Regions from separate parts of the Trichococcus sp. ES5 genome, predicted to be linked through region 1. Evidence: a T-box and tRNA genes for the amino acid it is inferred to sense, from the RefSeq annotation. Region 1 holds a T-box; the other regions hold tRNA genes.
What was found. A T-box is a leader RNA that pairs with one kind of tRNA and senses whether it is charged. The one in region 1 lies ahead of argS (arginine--tRNA ligase), so its partner is inferred to be a tRNA-Arg.
Positions count from the first base shown of each region.

Region 1 (4,260 bases):
GTTCGCTTTTAACAAGTTTTCCGACGATGAGCGCGGCTGTCACTGAAAAAATTACCTAAGGGATGAGCCAGATTGGCTGTTCCTGCATGAAATGATAGCCTTCGATCACTGTTTCTAAAATAAATTCAATGCCTAATCTGAATAGACTAACAATAAAACCGGCTGATAAACCCACCAGGGTTCCTTTCATGAGGTAAATGACACGTTCATCAGCCATGAGCTTCCTGTAGATATCCACGGATTATCCCTTCTTTCTTTTTTAATTGTTCAATGAAAATCAAAAAACCTAAAACTATGTGCATAATTTTAGGCGATTTTGGTTTTTGTCGTATCCTACATAGTCGAACTCTGAATTGCAGGGGGTGAGCAATTCATCGTATCCTACGAAAACGCGTTCTGAAAAGCAGATACCACTCCCGTTTTGTCATGGCTCTTGCGATTTTTAATCGCTTAGAGACATGATACACTTGACCGGTACGGTCACAGTGCCTCCTTACGTAGTGAACAAAAGAGGTTCACTTCGTTATTTGCTCCAACGTCCGGGTATCTAAACGCTTTTCATCTCGCTCTACTTAGTCGAACTCTGAATCCCTAACAAACGGTGCGTCATTAGGTTCAGCACAAACATTGCGAAAGACCTCAAACGTCGCACTGTGACGTTTGAGTGCCTAACGCTATTTAGGCCCATCCAGCCAAAACCGGGCTGGCAGTTCCTAAATTTCGTTAGTGCTCGATTCCTAGAGCGGGATTCATCTCGCTCTACATTTTTTCTGGGGATTGGACTCCTAGGAGTCTTAGGCCTTCTTGCAGGACTGTGGCTACGGATTGTACAAGAGCCAGACGGGCGTTGCGTTTGTCGTCTTCGACAAGCACTTTTGTGTTGCCGTAGTATTTATTGAATGCTTGGGACAAGTGGAGCGTGTATTTCGCGATCACGGATGGCTCGAATTTTTCGTAGGCTTGTTGGATGATTTCAGGGAAACTGTTCAACAGTTTCACGACTTCCCATGCGTACGCGTCATCCAAACCAAGATCAGCAGCTTCGGTCGTGTCCAGTTCAACTGCCGCTTTGCGCAGGATGCTCAAGCCACGTGCGTTTGTATATTGTACGTATGGGCCTGTTTCGCCTTCGAATTGCACGACTTCTTCCAAATCGAAGTCGAAATTGTTCAGACGGTCATTTTTCAGGTCGTGGAAAACGACGGCACCGATGCCGACTGCTTTGGCGACTTCTTCTTTATTTTCCAATGTCGGATTCTTCTCGTTGATCTGTTTCAAGGAAAGCTCGGTCGCTTCATTCAGGACTTCCTCAAGCAGGATGACTTTCCCTTGGCGCGTCGACAATTTTTTGCCGCCTTGTGTGATCAGACCGAATGGGATGTGGTGCATGTTTTCTGCCCAATCATAGCCGAGTTCTTTCAGAACGGCTTTCAGTTGTTTGAAATGGTTGCTTTGCTCATTGCCGACTGCGTACAAGGACATCGCAAAATCATAGTTGCGTTTGCGGTAGATTGCCGCAGCCAAGTCGCGGGTGATGTACAGCGTTGCGCCGTCCGATTTCTTGATCAAAGCCGGATTCAGATTGTATTTTTCCAGATCGACGATGGTTGCACCGCGGTCCTGGGTCAGGATGCCGGCTTTGTCCAGCAGCTCAACGACTTCATCCATCTTGTCATTATAGAAAGCTTCGCCGTTGAAGGAATCGAACGTGATCCCCAACATATCGTAGATTTTCATGAATTCCTGCAGCGATTCGGAACGGAACCACTCCCAAAGATGCAGAGCTTCTGCATCGCCGTCTTCCAATTTCTTGAACCAGGCGCGGGCTTCGTCGTTCAAAGTATCGTCTGTTTCTGCTTCCGAATGGAAACGCACGTACAGAGTCAGCAATTCGTTGATCGGCTCAGCTTTGACTTTCTCCTCATTGCCCCACAATTTGTAGGCGACGATCAACTTGCCGAATTGCGTTCCCCAGTCGCCCAAGTGGTTGATTTTGATCGGGTTGAAGCCGACTTTCTTCATGATATTGGCCAAAGAATTTCCGATTACCGTAGAACGCAAATGCCCCATCGAGATCGGTTTCGCGATATTCGGCGAGGACATATCGATCGGCACGTTGCCGCCTTTTCCGATATCGGCTGTTCCGAACGCTTGCTTCTCGGCAGCAATTTCATGCAAGACCGCATTCGATACCGCTGCTTTTTCAAGGAACAGATTGACGTACGGGCCGACCGCCTCAACCTTTTCAATATAAGGATGGTTCAGTTGTGCCGCCAAATCTCCGGCGATAGCTTGCGGCGCTTTGCGCAATGCTTTCGCCAGTGCGAATGCCGGAAATGCAACGTCCCCGTGTTCTGTATATTTGGGTACTTCCAGCAATTGGTACACTTGGTCGTAAGTTAAATGCTCCGATACCAGCTTTTGAATCTCTTCAGCAACAATCTTTTTATAGTCCATATTTTTCTGCTCCTTTATTATATGCCTCTGCCTATCCACACGGTGAATGGATCACTTATCTTCCAGTAGGTACCGCAAATCTGCGATAACGATAAAAAAAGCCCCTATTCTGCCCTGGCAAAATAGAGACGAACATCCGTGGTACCACTCTAATTCGATAAAGCAACACAGATGGGCTCTGATTAGTTTATCCTTTTGAACCGTTAACGGGGCTAAACCGAACGACGCTACTCGCAGACTCTTTCCCGATCCGTCCGTTGAACAGAGGACCGCGCCTGTTTTCAAGTCATTTTCTCTGAAGTGCGTTTCCTTCTTCACTCCGTTGCGGGCTTCCACCTTCCCCGCTCGCTGTGAACATTGCTCGAAGTACTTTCTTCATCAATGAATGTGATTACTATCTGTATTACTATATCAAAGCCGGCCCTGTTTGTCTAATTGAATTTTTGACTTCCTCATCATTCCGATGGATTCGGCAAATGCTTCGGACGGCTCATCCAGATGCTTTCCGAGTAATCCATGAAAATTTTTCCGATCCAGGATTTTTTGCGATGCACTTCGCGGAAGCCAATCCTTTCGTAAACACTTTGAGCCCGTCCGTTACTGTCGACGACATCCAAGGCGAAGGTTTCGTAAGGTTCCGTTTCGATCAGCTTAAGCAGCATCCGTCCGGCAACACCTTGGCACCGGTCTGCCTCGTTGGTCGCTACACATTCAAAATAGAGCGTATCATCGTCGATGTCCAATGGCTCTCCGTATTCTTTGCGAAAACTGAAATAACCGACATGTCCCCAGAGAAATCCGAAATTAGCCAGGAAATCCTCTTTGTTGACTTCCATCGCACGACGCTGGTTGGTCGAACAGCCCACCATCGCGACCGGGCGCTCCCCGTCCATCGCAACTCGGATCAAGTCCTCCTGCAGCAGCCTGCGGAATCCGCCAAGCAGGCGATCGGTGTCGCGATGCAACGTCTTCATGTCCTTATAGTAGCTGCTGACAAAAATTTTTCTGACATCCTCTTTTTGTGTTTCTGATAAATCACTCATTTTCACCATCGTTATTTCTGTCATATTTGTCTTCCCTTCATGCAAATCTCACGTACTGTTTAATCCGCTGCATTATTGCTGGTGGCTGTTTCCGATGAATGCTGTGATGGCCTCGACCGTCTGCTGTTGCTGCTGATTGGCGCTGAAGGATGCCGTCCCATCGCCCTCCTGCGGGCCGTAATCGCCGAATTGGCCATGATTACCGCCATCCAGCACGATTTCCGTATAGTCATCCGGCAACTTCGCTTGCGCTTTATCGTAGCTTTCACGGCTCAAAACTTCATCCTCCGAACCATAGATGGAGAGCGCAGAAAACGGCGCATCAGTCAAATCATTGGATGGATAGGCTGCTAAGAAAATCAAGCCGGCGACTTCATCAGTTTGATCGGCCGCAAAATTGGAGGCCATGACACCGCCCAAAGAATGACCGGCAAGATACCAATCCTGCACACTAACTTCCTGTTCCATGATTGCTTCGGCCGCGTCCGCGTCAAAAACCGCCAAATGGAACGGCATCTTGGCGATGACCACCAATAAATCCGCTTCGGCCAAGCTACGCAGCAAAGGTGCATAGGCTTCCGCTTCCACCTTTCCGCCCGGATAAAAGATAACCCCTTCTTCCGGATCTTTTCCATTCGGAGTAAAGGTGATCGTATCATCGGTCTCCGTAACAGTGATCGACTCATCCGACTGCAGCGCCTCAACAGCCTCCACCGTTGCCTGATAATAGTCATTCACATACCAAAAGAATGCACCTGCT
Region 1 covers NZ_FJND01000029.1:3,748-8,007, forward strand. The annotation lists partial or broken gene TES5_RS13780 (ClC family H(+)/Cl(-) exchange transporter) at 1-217, opposite strand, end outside; gene argS (arginine--tRNA ligase) at 760-2,457, opposite strand; T-box leader at 2,579-2,848, opposite strand; gene TES5_RS13795 (GNAT family N-acetyltransferase) at 2,913-3,524, opposite strand; gene TES5_RS13800 (alpha/beta fold hydrolase) at 3,573-4,260, opposite strand, start outside.

Region 2 (4,260 bases), on a different contig from region 1:
TATGGGTGGCGGAACGAGTGATATCGCAGTATTGTCTTTGGGCGGTATCGTAACGAGCAGCTCGATCAAAACAGCCGGTGATAAACTGGATGCCGACATCATGAATTTCGTCAAACGAGAACACAAATTGTTGATCGGTGAACGGACTGCTGAAAAAATCAAAATAACGATCGGGACCGCTTTGGAGCCTGAGAAGGAAGAGAAGATGGAAATCCGTGGCCGTGACATGGTGACGGGACTGCCGCGCACTATTTACATCACTTCGAAAGAAGTATATGAAGCGATGCACGAGACTTTGGTTCTGGTCGTGGAGCAAGCGAAGGAAGTTTTGGAAATGACGCCTCCTGAGCTGGCTGCCGACATCATCAATACCGGAATCGTGTTGACAGGTGGGGGTGCTTTGATCAGCGGAATCGAGAAACTCTTCTCGAGCGAGTTGAAAGTTCCGGTATTTGCTGCTGAAAAACCATTGGATGCAGTTGCTTTGGGAACGGGTATCCTACTGAACAACATCGATCAAAAGAATCGTCCGTCCAGCGGACTTTTCGGTTTGTTGGCGCGACTGATCCAAAAAACAAAAATAAAAAAAGGAAGATAGGTGATCGCTTTGAAATTTGATTTCAAACCTGTACTGTCAACGGTGATGTGGGTTTTGATATTCATGTTGATGGCTTTCATTCTCTTCGGAGCCGGATTGATGGTCGGATACGGTGTTCTGGGTGACGGCAATCCGGCCCTCGTGTTCAGCAAGCAGACCTGGGAACATATCTTTGATTATATCCGTTAAGGAAATAAGAAGGGCAGACAGGAACGATTGCGTTCCGTCTGCCCTTTTTTGATTTTTTTCCTGAATAGGTGCGAGCGGGTGGGGTTTCGGATTATTTCTTTGTTCTTCATTTGCTGTGCTCCGGTGAGCGAAGGCTTCGCCGGAGCACAGACGCAATTAGATGAGCGAACTCCTGAAAGGATGGCCTCGCTGGAGTTTGCACCGATATCAATCGGTCTCCGCCGGTAAGCGGGCGCCTCACCGGAGCTGCGAACTCGTATCCGCTGTTGTGCCAATGAAAAAGGTCAAATCTTTCTACCCATGCTCCACAAAATCAGCCATATAAAAACGAGGACGGCCAGCATCCTTCTGCTGGTCGTCCTCGCTTTTGTCGCATATTTTTATTTCAATGATTTTGAATTGACCATGACTTCGTCGATCAATCCGTATTCTTTCGCTTGTTGCGCGGTCATGTAGTTGTCGCGGTCGGTATCGCGTTCGATGACTTCCATCGGTTGTCCTGTGCGTTCAGCCAAAATTTTATTCAGGCGTTCGCGTGTCTGTAGGATATGGCGGGCTGCGATTTCAATTTCGGTTGCTTGACCTTGTGCACCGCCAAGAGGCTGGTGGATCATGATTTCAGCATTCGGCAACGCAAAACGTTTGCCTTTCTCGCCGGCAGTCAGCAAGAAGCTGCCCATTGAAGCTGCCATACCCATTGCGATGGTCTGAACATCCGCTTTGATGAAGTTCATTGTATCGTAGATGGCCAAACCAGAAGATACGCTGCCGCCTGGAGAGTTGATGTAGATATAGATATCTTTTTCGGAATCTTGGGCATCCAAGAATAGCAATTGCGCGATGACTGAGTTCGCCGTATTATCGTCGATAGGGCCGCTCAACATGATGATGCGGTCCTTCAGAAGACGGGAATAAATATCATATGCACGTTCACCACGGGATGATTGTTCGATTACTGTAGGGATTAAGTTCATATATGTTTCCTCCTCGTTCGTTTTGAATGAACAGTTTTTCTTTACATGGTTTATTTTAACTCATTGGTCAGGAAAGGTCAATTGTAATGTTTGTCCATAAGTCTGACGATTTCTGGTGAAATATACCTTAGTCAATCATATCGTTTCAGTCAGCAAATGTCCAAAAATAGATAGCAGAAATGCGGATTGTATTCAGGGTGAATAAAAAATCGAATAAAAAAATCTCCTCTTCCGCGAGGGAAAGGAGATTTTTTGCATTTGCTTTGCATTCAAATGCTGGGAACGTTGATGCATCAATAAAATAATACGTCTCCTGAGGGAATCGAACCCCCATCTCAAGAACCGGAATCTTACGTGATATCCATTACACTAAGGAGACAAGCAACATTAAAATTATAACCTATAGCGTGAAAGATGGCAAGGGGGAAATTCAATTTCAAATTCCAGAGTTGTCTGGGACGTCTCTTTAAGTCGGAAGAACGTCCTTTAAACTACAGAATCACCAATCCTGCTGCGATTGAAATCCAATCCCTTTAACTGAAAACGATTTCAATAAATGCTTGTGTGTGATAAAATGATTCTGAAAAGGGGAGGAGGGGTTGATGTGTCAGTTATATCAAGTGTGCATATGGATAAGGAAAGCTTAGAGGAATCGCTGAAGCTTGTGGGATACGACAACGAGGAGTTGTTCGCTTATCTTCAACAAAAAGCGTTGGGCAATCCTTTGATCGAAGTGAAAATAAATAAAGAATTCGACGAACGCGCTGTAAAAGAAAAAACGGTTGTATACAAGCCGGATAAGGACGACCCTATGGACACTGCTTCCGCAATGGATCAAGTGTCTGAAGAAGTGCCGGCGTTGGATACTTTTTTATTGGAACAAATCTATGCAAATATGCGGGATACACCCTTGCGCGATTTGGTGTTATTCTTGGTGGCGTTCATCAATCCGGAGGGGTACGTCACCATCAATCTGAATGAAGCCGCGGAACAGAAGGGCGTCGAACCGATTGAGATGTTGGATGCATTGACGCTTCTGCACCAATTGGATCCCCCAGGTGTGGGTGCCCGGAATCTGCAGGAATGTCTGATGCTGCAGACGGAGCGGGATGAACACGCGCCGGAAATCGCCTATTATGTCTTGGAAAATTTCTTCACGGCTTTCAGTGATAAAAACTGGCAAGAAATAGCGGATGAAATGGCAGTTGATCTGGCCGACGTGAAAAGTGTATTCGAGTATGTCCAATCGTTGGACCCGACACCGGGATCCGCATTCGGCGATGACAATCTATTTTTGCCGAGACCGGATCTTTATCTGCAACTGCTGGATGGGCACCTGACTGTGAAATACAATGAGTGGGCTTCTCCATTTGTTGTTTTTCAAAAAGAATATTATGAAGAGATGCTGCAGCATGATGATGAAGACGTACAACAATTTCTGGCAGCGAAGAAAACGGAAGGGGAGCAACTGCGGTCGGCGTTGGCATTCAGAAAAGAAATGTTGCTTGCGGCGGGAGAATTGATCTGTTCCTTGCAGAAAGGCTTTTTCCTGGAAGGCCGAGAACTGGAGCCGCTCGATGTGACTCGCTTGGCTGAAGATTTAGCGGTCCCGGTCACTGTCATGCGCGAAGAAATATTGGAGAAAATGATTGAAACGGACCGTGGGACATTTTTGTTGCGCCAGCTATGCGGTGAATAGCCACGAAAAGCGGTTAAGATAAGTAAAAAGATGCGAAGCGCTAAACAATAACGGGACGAAAAACGACCCTTTTTGAATGGTTGTTGTATCAAGGTTTTTTGAAAGCGCATATCTGAAAGGCAATCGGATTATAGGTTACTCGTGATATATTGAACGAATCTATTTTGAAGGAATTTGAATTAATTTATCAAAACGCTTGAAACGTCTAGTATTTACTGTTAAAATGATGGAGTAAAGACGAGGGAGAATAGACGGAAGTAAAAAAATATTTACAGTCTTATTCCATCTCTCCTGATATGAAATAAACGAGGACCGCCTTAGATTGCAGCGGGGCGAAAAGCGTCCACGTGCAAATGAAGAGGGTTGTTATGGAAGAGTCTATTTCAGTCTTGCAGCAAATAGTCCCGGATATTATGTCAGCCCTTCAAAATCGTTACCACATCATGCGTAATATCCAAATGTACGCTCCAGTCGGAAGACGCGTCCTGGCCGATAAAGTTTCCTTATCAGAAAGGACTATGCGGACTGAGACAGATTTTTTGCGGAAACAAGGTCTCTTGTCGAGTTCTAAGAACGGAATGGAGTTGACCGAGGAAGGCGAAAATGTTTTCCGTCACCTGGAAAAATTCATGCGGTTATTGCTGAATATGAATGCGAAAGAGAAGGCCTTAGCGGATTATTTGAACATTCAGTTTTGTAGGATTGTTCCTGGTGACAGCGATGAAGATGCATCCATTCTGGATGAAATCGGAAAAACGGCCGCCAAAGAACTGCATGCGTTATTGCCGGCAGGCGAATTT
Region 2 covers NZ_FJND01000006.1:2,950-7,209, forward strand. The annotation lists partial or broken gene TES5_RS06565 (rod shape-determining protein) at 1-517, shown strand, start outside; gene TES5_RS06570 (DNA-directed RNA polymerase subunit beta) at 599-787, shown strand; gene clpP (ATP-dependent Clp endopeptidase proteolytic subunit ClpP) at 1,168-1,815, opposite strand; tRNA gene TES5_RS06580 (tRNA-Arg) at 2,069-2,140, opposite strand; gene TES5_RS06585 (RNA polymerase factor sigma-54) at 2,366-3,460, shown strand; gene TES5_RS06590 (sugar-binding transcriptional regulator) at 3,829-4,260, shown strand, end outside.
Region 2: it encodes a tRNA-Arg, which carries the amino acid that the T-box ahead of argS (arginine--tRNA ligase) is inferred to sense. The anticodon was not compared.

Region 3 (4,260 bases), on a different contig from region 1:
TTGACCGGAAACGGAATCGGCTCCCTAAAAGAGTTCAACATCGCTTATCAGCATATCGATCTGCTTGCGGACGGCAAAGTGGATATTCCGAGTGTTCTTAGAAAAATCAGTACAAAAACAAAAATAATCGCGATACAACGCTCACGTGGCTATGCAGCCAGACCTTCCTTTACAATAAACGAAATTAAGGAGATGATTGCGGCAATCCGACCGCACGTTGGTCCGGAAGTTGTCTTTTTTGTCGACAACTGTTATGGCGAGTTCGTCGAAACACTTGAGCCGATTGAAGTCGGAGCGGATCTGATTGCCGGTTCCCTCATCAAAAACCCGGGCGGCGGCATCGTGAAGATGGGTGGTTACCTCGCTGGCAGAGAGGACCTGATTGAACGGTGTGCATACCGACTGACAACTCCCGGTATCGGTCGTGAAGCAGGCGCCTCACTCTACAGCCTTTTGGAGATGTATCAAGGCTTATTTTTGGCGCCCCATGTTGTCGGCGAAGCGGTGAAAGGTGCTGTCTATACAGCAGGATTATTGGAGGAGTGCAACGTACCGTCTACCCCTGCTTGGGACAGCCCCCGCACTGATTTGATCCAGATGGTCGCATTACCGAGCAAGGAAGCGATGATTGCTTTTGCCCAGACGATCCAGAAATATTCGCCGGTTAACGCAGCAGTCAAACCGATTCCGGCCTATATGCCCGGTTATGAAGATGATGTCATCATGGCTGCCGGAACCTTCATTCAGGGCGCAAGCCTGGAATTGACGGCAGACGGGCCGATCAGACCGCCTTATCTCTTGTATGTGCAAGGCGGACTGACCTACGAGCATGTCAAATTGGCAGTCACTGCAGCCGTGAAGGATACGTTCTTCGCAGAATGATTTGTGATTTCAGGTTGAGTCAAATCTGTACTCAGCCTGAAAATCACTTTTTTTTTTTACATAAGGAGCTCACCTGCAGGAAAACCTCGAAACCTTCCTACGAAATAGTATTGACTTTAAGCTGGTCATCGCCTATAATATTAAATGTTGTGAGTCGTTTTGAGGACTCAAAATTTTGTCTCAATAGCTCAGCCGGATAGAGCATTCGCCTTCTAAGCGAACGGTCGGGAGTTCGAATCTCTCTTGAGACGTCCTATCTGTTTTCAGGATCAAATGTCCTTGTCAGAGAAGGGGTTACATCCGTTGTGAAGCGGGTGTGACGCTTTTTTTCTCGGCACAGAGCGATGTTCAGTGCTGAAGATGGATAGCAAAACATAATTATCTATTTGTTGCAGCAGTGAAATTTTTTTGTGGAAATAGTCAAAATTATGGTGACTATTTAAACGGATTGCTGTATAATCATTTCTTGTGGCACTGGTTTGAAACTTCTTCAAATTTGTTTGGCCGAATAATCATTTTGTCTCAATAGCTCAGCCGGATAGAGCATTCGCCTTCTAAGCGAACGGTCGGGAGTTCGAATCTCTCTTGAGACGTCTAAAAATAATTGAAAAGACCGCTGCAAGGACTATTATCCTTGCAGCGATCTTTTTCTGTAGAATGGCTTGTAAGATATCCGGAAATCAATCCAGATATTCAAAGATATTTTTTGTCGTCTCGTCGAAAAGAACCTCATGCGAATCGCTGTTATCAATTTTTTTCAGCGGAAAGTTGGTGCGATAGATGCTTTGGTCAGGGAACTGCTCCAAATAGATGACAAAATTTTTGGGATAAAAACTTACCATTTTCGTGAATACATGATCCTGGTCGATGATGACAGTCTTCACTTCAGACATGTTTTTTACCCAGTAGGTATCGACATTGAAATATTCTCCTGGGTGCACCGTGTATTCATATTTCAGTATCGTAATCAGATCATTCAACATCATAAATCCCTCCTAAACAGAATGTTAAAATCTTCACATCCTTATTATACCTCATACTGAACAGATAATTAATACCTATTTAGAATGAAATTGCGGACAGCTGTCAATAAAATGAAAGATATGTTTCGATGTTAAAGGCAATAATTGGAAAAATAGGCTAAATGATGAAAAGTGTGGTATACTACTACTTGTAAGTGTGTTGTAGTTCCTGGTTCTTAAAAGTGAGGCGATAATGGAGATGGTACGAAATATTACTGATGAAACAAAAACCATGATTGAGAGCGAATTACGTAAGGGCACGAGCAACTCACGTATTGCGAATCTGCTTGGCGTATCGTATGAGCAGGCTTTGGAAGTCGTCGAAGCCATCAAGGAATCTATACGACCTGAAATCGGTGACGAAATAAAATTTACCTTCCGCAAGCAGGAAATGGTAGGAGTAATCCGGAAATTATTGACAAATAGCGCCGTCGTAGAGATCTACTGGGATTTGTCCTCCGGCACGATGAAAGACATCTGCGAGGATAAAACAATCGTAAATTTCAAAGACATTGAAGAATTTGTTAAAGTTGATTAATACATATATGCAAAAGAAGCGGCACTCATCGTCGCTTCTTTTTGTTGCGGCAGGCCATACCAAGCAGGTTGGTTATCCTGCAGTTCAACGTAACCGTTTTAAATAGAGTAGGGACTCAATGAATCTTGCGGCACCGGAAGATATAACAGAAAAATTATTATCGAAATGCTTGACAGGTTGTATAAAATTTTATATAGTTTGAAAGTCGAAAGGTTTGAACATCAAACTATTTTGACCTTCAAGCGCATGTGGTTTGATTGGGCATCGAAAGGAGGAGAGCTATCTTTGGATCATTCCATAGATAAAATTAACTCATATCTCGTAGCAGTATTCAGTGAAGTGTTGGATATCGAAGAGCGTGCATTGCGTGTCAGTACATTTTCTGATTTATCCATCAAGGAGATGCATACAGTCGAGGCAATCGGCATGTATCAAGCTCATACAACTTCTGAAGTAGCAAAAAAATTGAACATTACTGCGGGAACTTTGACGGTGGCCATAAACGCTCTGGTAAAAAAGGGGTATGTCGAACGCATTCGGATGGAGAAAGACCGCAGAGTCGTAAAACTAGGATTAACCAAAAAAGGACGCTTACTGTATCGTCTTCATGATAAGTTCCATAGAGAGATGGTAAAAAATACTATTCGCGATATGGAAGATCAGGAAGTGAAAGTTTTGCTGAAAGGCCTAAACAATCTTCACGGTTTCTTATTTGGGTTAGTTCAAAATATCAAGGAACAGGGTTGATGAAATTGGGTTCAAAGATTAGCGCAACAGGTCACTACCTTCCTGAACAGGTCATCTCAAACGATGATCTGTCTAAAATCATGGACACAAGTGATGAGTGGATCAGCAAAAGGACAGGCATCCGCAGCCGACACATTTCGAAGGATGAAAATACTTCCGATTTATCAAGCAAAGCGGCCGTCAAAATTTTGCTAAACGGTAAGATCACTGCAGACCAACTGGACTTCATTATCGTAGCAACAATGACGCCGGATGCTCTCAGCCCGTCGACTGCTTGTTTAGTGCAAGAAAAGATAGGCGCAGTAAATGCTTTCTGTTTCGATATCAATGCAGCTTGTTCCGGCTTTGTCTACGCATTGTCCACCGGTCTCCATATGATGCAGAGCGGTCTCTATCAATATGGCATGATCATCGGTGCTGAGACAATGTCAAAAGTCGTCAACTGGGAAGACCGTTCTACGGCTGTTCTGTTTGGGGATGGCGCTGGCGGATTGTTGTTGGAACGAACGGAAGATGATTGCTTCGTTGCAGAAGCGATCCATTCTGATGGTGGACGCCATATGGCATTAGTGGCGAACACGATGAAAGTAGAAAATCCGTATGGAGACTCCTCGCAAAAGGAACAAGCTTTCCTTACGATGGATGGCAGAGCCATCTTTGATTTTGCAATCCGCAGTGTGCCAAGCGTCATACGCGAAGTGATGGAGAAGGGAAATCTTTCTGATGGCGATCTGAAGAAGATTTTGGCTCATCAAGCAAATGTGCGCTTATTGGAGGCAATCAGCAAAAAAGTGAAATTGCCATTTTCACTGTTTGCCACAAACATTGCGGAAACGGGCAACACTTCAGCAGCAAGCATTCCGATATTGTTGGATCAGCTTGTTCAAACCAAGGAAATTCAACTCGGCACCAAAGATAAGGTGCTGATGACAGGATTTGGTGGCGGCCTCACTTGGGGAGCCATCGTAGTATCATTAAACTAAAAAAAACATATTTGGAGGAATTTATTATGACATTCGAAAAAATTCAAGCTATTATCGTGGACCAATTGGACAAAGAAGTAGAAGAAGT
Region 3 covers NZ_FJND01000002.1:200,713-204,972, reverse strand. The annotation lists gene TES5_RS03180 (methionine gamma-lyase family protein) at 1-882, shown strand, start outside; tRNA gene TES5_RS03175 (tRNA-Arg) at 1,060-1,133, shown strand; tRNA gene TES5_RS03170 (tRNA-Arg) at 1,402-1,475, shown strand; gene TES5_RS03165 (hypothetical protein) at 1,563-1,868, opposite strand; gene TES5_RS03160 (hypothetical protein) at 2,104-2,442, shown strand; gene TES5_RS03155 (fatty acid biosynthesis transcriptional regulator FabT) at 2,728-3,189, shown strand; gene TES5_RS03150 (beta-ketoacyl-ACP synthase III) at 3,189-4,172, shown strand; gene TES5_RS03145 (acyl carrier protein) at 4,199-4,260, shown strand, end outside.
Region 3: it encodes a tRNA-Arg, which carries the amino acid that the T-box ahead of argS (arginine--tRNA ligase) is inferred to sense. The anticodon was not compared.

Region 4 (4,260 bases), on a different contig from region 1:
AAAAATAGTCGTATAATACTATTAAAAACAAGAAGGTGGAATCCATGAAAAAAGAGTTCGGAGATGTTCTTAAAGATATCAGGATAGAAAGGGGTTATTCTCAACAGTATGTCGCAGAAGGCATTATGGGGCAGTCTGCGTACTCTAAAATAGAAAGAAGCGAAATGGAGCCTGGTTTTCGAAAATGGTTGGCAATCCTAGAGAAGCTGAATGTTTCAGTAGATGAGTTCCGATACATATTAAATAAAGATAGTTTGACCACAAAAGAAAAGATAATCAATGATTTTTTCTCGTTGAATTATAATCACTTGGAGGATTTGAAAAAGCTTAAAAATGATATCGTTGCTTATTTAAATGAAGAGGAAGACTATTTGTTAAGGGACATTTACTACGTATGTGAAAGCTTAATCGTTTTGAATACAACTCAAAACGTAGAAAAAGCACAATCCTATGCAAAAAAAATTTGGGAGCGTATGGAGAAATTTGATAAATGGTATTTATTGGATATCCGATTAATAAACACCATCTTATTTATTTTCCCGATTGATGTAGCCGTGAACATAGGTGAAAGAGTAACCGAACAATTAGTCCCTTACCATAATCTAAAGGAAGCTGAAATTCTATTAATCAATATAGATATTAATTTAGCTATTTTACTGATCGATGATAAAAAATATGAGGAAGCCCTTTCGTACTTGGAAAAAGTGATCCCCTTATGCAAGAAATATCAAAAATATAATCAATTATCCATTGCCTATGCCAGAAAAGGGATCATCTTACAAAAAACAGGAAATATGGATGAAGGCTCCGAGTTCATCGAGAAGGCGTACGCTATCTTAAATGCTATAGAAGACAGGATAATAATAGAGGATTTAGAAAAAGAAGTTTCGAATTATCTGAATATGTGATGCAAAGTTTCCTTTCCGAAGCACAAAAAATTCGGCTATCCAGATTTAGTGGGTAGGCGATTTTTCCCCCCCCGATACGCCAACATATCGTCCAAGAGCAAAAATTTCCTTTCCGTCCGGCAAATAGCTATAATTGTCACGTAAGTGTTTACGAAAAGCTAGGGCGCAACGTTTGGACAGACAAGAGGAGGAATGAATAATGGCAAGTATCACTATTTTTGGCAAAGGAAACATGGGAAGTGCAATAGGTGGGAATTTTGAGGTCTCCGGGAATGAAGTGACTTACATCACAAAGGATACACCTGTGGAGCAACTGGGTGAAATCGTGGTTTTGTCGGTTCCGTATCCGGCTATTGCCGGTATATTGACTGCCCATCGCGACTTGTTTGCCGGGAAAATCGTCATCGATATCACCAATCCATTGAATTTTGAGACATTCGATAGCCTTGTTGTGCCTGCCGCTAGCTCAGCCGCTGCGGAAATCGCCAAGGAACTGCCGGATGCATCTGTCATAAAAGCCTTCAACACGAATTTCGCCACTACCTTAGCAACCAAAAAAGTAGCAGGTGCCCACCCAACGACAGTGTTGCTGGCGTCCGATGACAAGGAAGCCAAAGACAAATTGATCGCCGCATTGGAAGGCAGCGGCCTGTCCTTCATCGATGCCGGCTTGCTGAAACGGGCCCGCGAGCTCGAAGCGATGGGCTTCCTGCAGATTTCGCTCGCTGCTGCCGATAAGATCAGCTGGACGGGCGGATTCGGCATCTTCAAGTAAATATTTATGCAACACTGATACTATACGCAAAAAGATCGGATATCCAGCAAAGGATAGCCGATCTTTTTATTGATTGGTGTCGGTCGAACGCAAAGTGAAGTACGACGAACAGTTGCCGCAACCCGAATCAGTTTGCTGAACGTCGAACGAAGGGCGCTGAACAGTCGAAGTCCCCCGTATAAGTCGGCGATTCGAAAAGAAATGCATGTTCAACTTCCGACAACCACCCTGAAATGAAAAAAATATCGAACGCAAAAAAAAGAACTTCCGACAAATTAATAAATTGTCGGAAGTTCTTTTTTTTATTGATATGACGGCCCTAAGAAGAATTGAACTTCCGACACCTCGTTTAGGAAACGAGTGCTCTATCCGCTGAGCTATAGGACCAGCAGAACACTAACCATTGTATCACTTAATGCGTGCAATTTCCACACTCATTTGAAAAAATTAAACGAAGGACGCAGAATGTATAAAAAAGGGCAGCCATTCAGCCGCCCGGAACTCATTCATTTTCCAATGCCTCGATGCGCGCTTCCAGATCGGAGACGGTGCCTTTCAGCTCATTGACTTCCGCGTGCAAACTTTCGATATCGGCCGGCCGGACTTCGCCATCCGATGTTCCGCTCATCTCTTGGAAGAGGAAGGTGAGGCCAAAAATCAATATGACTGCCCCAAAAATATACAGCCAACTCTTGCTAGACGGCTTTTCCGGTTCCACCGCATGCGAAACCTCCTCGAACTGTTCCATCCTTTTCTTTCGATCAATCACGGTAAACACCCTGCTTTCGTGAAGACTTGTCTGACTATCTACCCACATTATAACCCATCCAAAACCAGAACAAAAGCAATGTCCCGCAGCGCTAGGGAAACTTAAGAAACCGTTTTCCGCGAGGTGTCCTCCGGCGAAAGGTTCACTCGCCGGAGGAGGGGTTACCGGTAATAGTCCTTCTCCTGTGAGAGAATGTTGGCCGGAGCTGGGGTGGTGGACGAGTCTTCTCCTCCGTCCAAACCCAGCTGACCGGAGGAGGCAACCTTCACGGGACCACCAGCTCCGGCGAAGCCAGTCCTAACCGGAGGACAAGGTGAGGCGCCAGTTCCTCCGGCGAAAGATCCGCTCGCCGGAGTAGCGGTTACCGGTAATAGTCCTTCTCCTGTGAGAGAATGTTGGCCGGAGCTGGGGCGGTGGACGAGTCTTCTCCTCCGTCCAAACCCAGCTGGCAGGAGGAGGCAGCCTCCGCGTGCCACTAGCTTCGGCGAAGCCAGTCCTAACCGGGGGACAAGGTGAGGCGCCATTTCCTCCGGCGAAAGCCCCGCTCGCCGGAGTAGCGGTTACCGGTAATAGTCCTTCTCCTGTGAGAGAATGTTGGCCGGAGCTGGGGCGGTGGACGAGTCTTCTCCTCCGTCCAAACCCAGTTGGCAGGAGGAGGCAGCCTCCGCGTGCCACCAGCCTCGGCGAAACCAGTCCTAACCGGAGGACAAGGTGAGGCGCCATTTCCTCCGGCGAAAGATCCACTCGCAGGAGGAGGGGTTACCGGTAATAGTCCTTTTCCTGTGAAGAAATGTTGGCCGGAGCTGGGGCGGTGGACGAGTCTTCTCCTCCGTCCAAACCCAGCTGGCAGGAGGAGGCAGCCTCCGCGTGCCACTAGCTTCGGCGAAGCCAGTCCTAACCGGGGGACAAGGTGAGGCGCCATTTCCTCCGGCGAAAGCCCCGCTCGCCGGAGTAGTGGTTACCGGTAATAGTCCTTCTCCTGTGAGAGAATGTTGGCCGGAGCTGGGGCGGTGGACGAGTCTTCTCCTCCGTCCAAACCCAGCTGGCAGGAGGAGGGGTTACCGGTAATAGTCCTCCTCCGATGAAGGAATGTTGGTCGGAGCCGGGAACTGGGCAGCTCGCTCTTCTACAGGGAGCGGGTCCTCGTCGGAGTTGACGAACCCGCTTATCAACGCTAGCTCCGGCGCACGCACTCCTCACCGGAGCTGCGGCACCCCCAACAATACCCAACAGAGTACCCAAGCAATACCCCCGGCGGCCTGCAGCCGCCCAATAACCACAACACAAAAAGCCTCCCGTCCCCGGGAGGCCACCATACAATTCAATTACCCTTAAAACGCCCAATCCCCATTGCGGAAGATCGGCATAACCGATCCGTCCTTGCGGATCCCGTCGATATTCATATCCGCAGATCCGATCATGAAGTCCACGTGCGTAGTCGAGCGGTTTAGGCCGGCTGCAGCCAGCTCTTCTTGCGTCATTTCCGTACCGCCAACAACACTGGATGCGTAAGCCGAACCCAGCGCCAGGTGATTGGAGGCATTTTCGTCGAACAGCGTGTTGAAGAAGACGATGCCGGATTGTGAAATCGGTGATGGATCCGGAACCAAGGCGACTTCGCCGAGGCTGCGTCCGCCGTCATTTTCTTCAACCAGACGTTTGATTGTATCTTCACCTTTTTCAGCTGTCACTTCGGTCACTTGACCGTTCGCGAAGCGGAAAGTCATGCCGTCGATGATGTTGCCGGCGTAGCTCAACGGTTTCGTCGATTTCACGACACCATCAATGCGGCGGAAATCAGGCGCGCT
Region 4 covers NZ_FJND01000030.1:15,742-20,001, reverse strand. The annotation lists gene TES5_RS13970 (helix-turn-helix domain-containing protein) at 45-908, shown strand; gene TES5_RS13965 (NADPH-dependent F420 reductase) at 1,108-1,683, shown strand; tRNA gene TES5_RS13960 (tRNA-Arg) at 1,998-2,070, opposite strand; gene TES5_RS13955 (hypothetical protein) at 2,186-2,452, opposite strand; gene TES5_RS13945 (aminopeptidase) at 3,784-4,260, opposite strand, start outside.
Region 4: it encodes a tRNA-Arg, which carries the amino acid that the T-box ahead of argS (arginine--tRNA ligase) is inferred to sense. The anticodon was not compared.